DNA from 2 places in the Maridesulfovibrio frigidus DSM 17176 genome. Region 2 is predicted to be linked to the other one. Evidence: predicted binding sites of a transcription regulator. Region 2 holds the regulator's gene; the other holds the start of a gene.
What was found. Region 2 encodes sigma-54, which starts transcription at its own class of promoters, with help from an activator protein. Its sites were predicted from a motif close to CTGGCACGGNNNNTGCTT; they were not measured.

Region 1 (3,378 bases), on a different contig from region 2:
CCGAATGCCCAGACGAAACATGCTCCGATACCGATGAGCTGTGGGGTTACAAGTGCGAATCCACCGCCGTAGAACAGTCCGCCTACTCCGTCGTTAAGAACAGGTGTTGTGAATAGTCCACAAGCTAGTGTTCCCCATGCTCCACATACACCGTGAACTGATACTGCACCAACTGGATCATCAATTTTGAGTATTTTGTCGATAAATTCAATGGATAGAACTACTAGGATACCAGCGATAAGGCCGATGATAATGGATGCTGCAGGAGATACTGTTGCACAAGCTGCGGTGATACCTACGAGTCCTGCTAATGCTCCGTTACAAGTCATGGAAATATCTGGTTTTCCGTATCTGAACCATGATGTGAACATTGCTCCGAGTGTTCCTGCACAAGCGGAGAGGCTTGTTACTACTGCGATAAGACCGATAGAGCCGTCTGCAGTTGTTGTGGAACCCGGGTTGAATCCGAACCAACCGAACCAGAGGATGAATACACCAAGTGCAGCCATTGGGATGTTGTGACCTGGGATAGCTTTTGCTTTTCCATCTGGTGTGTATTTACCGATGCGTGGTCCGAGAACGATAGCCCCTGCAAGAGCGATCCAGCCACCTACGGAGTGAACAACTGTTGATCCTGCGAAGTCCATGAATCCGAGCCCTTCGAGCCAACCTGAGCCAGCGTCGCCAAGCCATAGACTTCCCCATGCCCAGTGACCTGAAATAGGGTAGATCAGTCCGGTTACGATCATGGTTACAAGGATGTAGCCACTAAATTTGGTGCGTTCTGCGATACCACCAGAAACAATTGTTGCTGCTGTTGCGGCAAATACGGACTGGAAGAACCAGAAAGTAAGAGTCCACTGTCCGTCAGCGTTAACTAGATTGACGCCTTCAAGGCCGAAACCGGAAGTTCCGATGAATCCACCTGCATCAAGACCGAACATCAGCGCAAATCCGAATAGGAAAAAGATGATTGATCCTGCTGCAAAATCAAGAAAGTTTTTCATAAGGATATTACCGGCGCTTTTACTGCGGGTAAATCCTGCTTCAACACATGCGAAACCAGCCTGCATGAACATAACTAGTATGGCTGCAATAAGTGTCCATAAAATGTTGGCATGGGTCTGAGTCAAATACTCTTCGCCAGCGAAGGCTGCAGTTGGTGCAGCTACCATTAGCATGGCTGCGACAGCCGATACCTTACGGTTAATTGATGGAAATTTGAAAGTCATAAGTTCCTCCTCCTTCGGGGTGTAAATTGCTTTAAGGATGCTATTCTCTAAGCATTTACCGTGCCAACTGCATAAGTGTCTGTATTAATTGTGTTTTATGTAAACGCGCGCAAATAGTCTCTTACAAAATTGTATTAATGAACTTTTTTGTATACTATTTATAGCCCGTTATTGACAAAAAGGTAATAAGTGACGAGGGGTATCTTTTTAAAGTAGGGTAGGATTAACAATAAGTGTCTATTATATTAATGATGGTAGAAAAATAAAGAAAGTTGTTGACTCTTTTTTGCAGTGGTGGTTACTTAATGCCCATGCAGACTTTAACAACCACCACAGGCGCCAGCCTCTCATATTTCTATTTCTTTTATTTTTGGTGCACCTACGCTTGTGGTCGCGTTGAGGTTTGCTCGTGAGAAAATAGAAATTTCTTAACAAACTACCTCTACAAAGGGCCGCAGGCGATAATTCGCCGGCGGCCCTTTTTTTTGATTTGAGGCCGCCACTGGCAGCGGTTCTTATATAAAGGCAAAACTACCGGAGAAGTAAAATGGATGTTGGTAAAAAGATTAGACTTGAAAGAATTTTCAATAGAGCAACTGAAAGAACAATAATCGTCCCTATGGACCACGGTGTTAGTGTTGGTCCAATAGCTGGACTTGAAAATATGCGTAATGCTGTTGATGATATGGTAGCTGGCGGAGCCAATGCCGTTCTTGGGCACAGAGGCCTTGTTCGTTGCGGACATCGTAGCGAAGGACAGGATTGTGGTCTTATTGTTCATCTTTCTGCAAGCACTTCACTTTCCCCCACTCCAAATGCTAAAATCCTTGTAGGTACTGTTGAAGATGCTCTTCGCCGCGGTGCTGACGCTGTAAGTGTCCACGTTAACCTAGGTGACGAAACTGAAATGCAGATGCTTCGTGATCTCGGTGAAGTCTCTGACAAAGCGACCAGTTGGGGAATGCCTATTCTCGCAATGGTTTACGCTCGTGGGCCTAAAATTAAAGATGAGTTCGATCCTGAAATAGTTGCTCATTGTGCCCGTGTTGGTGAAGAACTTGGCGCAGATATCGTTAAAGTTTCTTACACTGGTGATCCTGAAACTTTCGGGCGTGTTGTTGATGGTGTTTGTATTCCGGTTGTTATTGCAGGTGGCCCTAAGCTTGATTCAACCCAGTCTTTCCTTCAGATGGTTTCAGACTCCATTAGCGCAGGTGGCTCCGGTCTTTCCGTTGGACGTAATGTCTTTCAGCATAAGAACCGCGTAAGACTGGTAGAAGCCCTTAGCAAAGTTGTTCATCAGGATGAAACTGTTGAAGCTGCTCTTAAATACATCGGCGAATAACATAATTGGAAATTAAGATGAAAAAGATAGTATACAAAGCAATACCGTTCGATAAAAATCTTTTGACTATTGCTCTCGAGTCCGGCGTAGACGCCGTTCTCGCTGAGCCTGAGCATAAGGATGCGATCACTGAACTTGGCAGAGTTGTTGTTATTACTCCTGAAGAAATGCCGCTTGTTGCGATAAATCAGAAGAGTGATGAAGACATTGCCATCGACCTTTCCAAAGATGGCACCGAAGTTTGTCTTGCTAAGGGCTGGGAAATTATCCCGGTTGAAAACATTCTTGCACAGGTCGATAAGCTTGCCCTTGAAGTTGAATCCTTGGATCGTGCAACTCTTGCCGCAGGAGTTCTTGAACGAGGCGCAGATACCATTGTTGTTCTTCCCGAAGCAGCGCATGAGCTGAAAGCAATTGTCGCGGAACTAAAACTTAGTCAGGGTCACATGGATTTACAGAAAGCTAAGATTACCAAGATTGAATCCGCAGGACTTGGGCACCGTGTTTGTGTTGATACTATTTCCATGCTTAAGAAAGGGCAGGGAATGTTGGTCGGTAATTCCAGTGCATTTACATTTCTGGTACATGGCGAAACCGAGTCCAATCCTTATGTTGCAGCTCGTCCGTTCCGTGTTAATGCCGGAGCTGTTCATGCTTACGCACAGATGCCTGGAGATCGCACAACTTACCTTCAGGAGCTGGCTTCCGGTACGGAAGTACTTATAGTTGATGCTGAAGGTAAAACTTCTATTGCAACTGTAGGTCGCTGTAAGGTTGAAGTCAGACCAATGCTGCTGATAA
Region 2 (3,378 bases):
TTTATTATCATCAGTTAGTATCCTGGATCAATCAATCCAAAATCGCCATTATTGCGACGGTAAATAACATTTATAGCTTCGGTATCAGCATTTCTAAAGACGAGGAACTCACTAGTAAGAGTCTGAAGCTGCATTGCGGCTTCGTCTACAGACATAGGCTTTGGCACAAAGTGATCAGTCTCAACAATAGTAGGTTCGTTATTCTCTTCTTCTGGCTCAGGGTAACTAAGAACGTCCATACGAGCAGGAGCTGTGTCCCTACGCCTGTGACTTCTCATCTTTTCGCGCATGCGTCTAAGCTGCACTTCAAGCTTATCAAGAACCAAATCCACGGTAGAGTACATATCTTCAGAGGCTTCGTAGGCCGAGATATGAATGTTATCAGTGCTTAAGACCACTTCCGCAACGTGCCGAAACTTATCTACTGACAAATTTACCTGAATATCAGTATTGTCCGGGTTTGTTATAAACTTATCAAGCTTACCAAACTTAGCGTTAGCGTATTCCTTCAAGTGGTCAGAAGCGTCAAAGTTCTTAAAGGTAAATGCAACATTCATACGGAACTCCTTGAATAAAGGGTGAATATGCTCTCTACTGAACTGCTAGAATACTTTTTTCCTCTTCGATGAGGACAGAATTCCCATTGCAGTCCGGTACTTAGCTACAGTCCTTCTGGCGATGTTGACCTCAAGTTTGTCCTTGAGCGTCTCGGCAATTTTTTCATCACTCAGAGGTTTTTTACTGTTTTCATCGCCGATCAACTGTTTGATCAGAGCCTTAACCGATTCGGACCCGACCTGAGAACCATCATCAAGTCCGAGTGCACTATTAAAGAAAAATTTAAGTTCATAAATCCCATGTGGAGTCGAAACATACTTACTGGTAGTTATTCGACTAACTGTTGATTCATGCATTTCAATATCTTCTGCCACCTCTTTGAGAATAAGCGGTTTAAGCTTGGTGACACCACTTTGAAAGAACCCCCGCTGAAACCTTACAATGGAATCCAAAACCTTATAAAGTGTACGCTGCCTCTGATAAAGACTCTTCATAAGCCACTGTGCAGATCTCATCTTATCCTGAAAATACTCTTTATCTTCACCCTTGGTTGACGCCAGAGTCTCTACATAAAAAGAATTCATCTGCAACTTTGGAAGACCGTCCTCGTTTAAGACTATAACAAAGTCTCCATCATATTCATACACATATGCATCCGGACTGACATAGAAAGAATCTCCCCCTGAAAAGCTTGCCCCTGGTAGAGGATCAAGAGTCTGCATCAGATCAAGATAACTCTTCAGGTCCTCCATACTGAGCTTAAACTTTCTTGCGAGAGGCTTATACCTTTTCTTCTCCAGATCTTCCAAATGATCTTTGACAAGAGAAACCAGTATAGGATCATCATCAAGCTTCAAAACCTCAAGCTGAATCAGTAAACATTCCTGAGGAGTACGAGCTGCCACTCCGAGAGGATCAAATCTTTGTATTCGAGAAAGAACATTTTCGACATCTTCGATTTGAGCGTAACAGGTTTCGCAAATTTCATCCAACCCTATCCGCAAATATCCGCCTGCACTGAGATTACCTAAGATACACTCACCAATGACCACTTCCTTCTCAGTAAAATCAGAAAGACACATCTGCCATGCGAGGTGTCCCTCGAGAGAAGTCTGCTTTGTTAGTCTAGCCTCAAAAGACATCCCCTCTTCCTGAGATTCAGACTCGCGAGTGCCTGCCTGCTTGGAAGTACTCGAAAACTCACCGAGATAATTCTCCCAGTCAGCATCACGTGAAATTTCTGCTTCTTCAGCAGTGGCAGTGCCGGATTCAGCATCCGCACTGTCTGTGCGTTCAACAGCTTCGGCTTCTTCCAGTATCGGATTTTCAAGAAGCTCCTGCTGAACAGTATCGAGCAGCTCCAATCTGGAAAGCTGCAACAACTTAATAGCCTGCTGCAACTGAGGTGTCATCACCAGTTGCTGCGAAAGCTTGAGTTGTTGTCTAAGTTCCAGTCCCATAATTCTGTGCCACCCTATGATACAATTAAAAGTATCTTTTAAACTTTTTAAACCGCTGAATAACGTTCGCTCAACAAATCTTTAAAAAAAATATTATTTAATTGGATTTGTTCTTGATTAAAGTATGCCACACTCCAGAAACCCATGCAAGAAATAGTACAGATTTATCCGTAATTTCAGGATATTTTAATCTTATGCAATGTACATGAAAAAACTGTACCAATGTTCGGGCTTGCTGTAAATCAGCAAACCCAAATTTTATGAATCGTGAGTATATTTATAAAAAAATAGGGAGAAAATATGGAGAAGATAAGAGAGAAAAAAGGGAGGCAAAAAACATGAAAAAGCTAAGCTGGACGGAGTGATCAGAGACTAAAACTATCCCCTAGATACAGCCTGCGAGCTTTCGTATTTTTAACGATATTTTCAGGTGCACCATTAAGAATAACACGCCCTTCGTATACCAAATAGGCTCGATCACAAATGGATAAGGTTTCGCGCACGTTGTGATCGGAGATCAAAATACCGAGCCCCATATCTTTGAGGGAGGAGATTATGTCCTGAATTTCAATAACGGCAATAGGGTCGATACCCGCGAAAGGCTCATCAAGCAAAATAAATTTGGGGTCATTAATCAAAGCTCGAGCAATTTCAAGCCTGCGACGTTCACCACCGGAAAGATAAAGCGCTGTCTGGTCTGCAAGGCGCAATATGCCAAGCTGATCTAGAAGCTCATCTGCTCTGTTGCCGATTTGTTTACCGGATAATCCAGTATGCTCGATAATTATTTCAAGATTTTTGCGAACAGAAAGTTTCTTGAAAATTGAGCTTTCCTGCGGAAGATAACTAATGCCGTGTCTTGCTCTTTCATGCAAAGGCCAGCGCGTAATCTGATTCTTATTGAGGTACACATCACCGGAAGTGGGCTTCACAACACCGACAAGCATATAGAAAGTGGTAGTCTTCCCTGCTCCGTTAGGACCAAGTAGACCAACAACTTCACCTTCTTTAACATTAAGGCTGATACCACGGACAACTTCTTTCTGCCCGTAGTTCTTAACTAGCTTGGTGGCTATTATCGAAGACATATAATTCCTGTAGAATTGAACATTAAATTACTATGGAGAGACATTATTAGGTGTATAGAAAATAGCCTCTACAGGCTTATTACCACCGACAACTTCTGAACGGTTATCTTTGAGATAGAACTTAATAAGTTCGCCCTGCACAAGATTAGGACCATCCTTAAGCTTCGCGTTACCTTCCATATATATGATAGAATCAGCTACAACATAGGTAAGCGTATCACATGAACCCTTGCGGTTATTCATTACAACCTTAACCCTGCCGTTAGCCACAA

Region 1: a site for sigma-54 is predicted at 1,282-1,299, ahead of BR06_RS0107635 (ammonium transporter). Genes of this name have one in related genera too.

What each region holds. Positions count from the first base shown of each region.
Region 1 covers NZ_JONL01000003.1:71,636-75,013, forward strand. The annotation lists gene BR06_RS0107635 (ammonium transporter) at 1-1,232, opposite strand, end outside; gene BR06_RS0107640 (2-amino-3,7-dideoxy-D-threo-hept-6-ulosonate synthase) at 1,780-2,577, shown strand; gene BR06_RS0107645 (3-dehydroquinate synthase II family protein) at 2,595-3,378, shown strand, end outside.
Region 2 covers NZ_JONL01000001.1:7,250-10,627, forward strand. The annotation lists gene BR06_RS0100050 (PTS sugar transporter subunit IIA) at 1-11, opposite strand, end outside; gene hpf (ribosome hibernation-promoting factor, HPF/YfiA family) at 15-557, opposite strand; gene rpoN (RNA polymerase factor sigma-54) at 603-2,018, opposite strand; gene lptB (LPS export ABC transporter ATP-binding protein) at 2,384-3,106, opposite strand; gene BR06_RS0100075 (LptA/OstA family protein) at 3,137-3,378, opposite strand, start outside.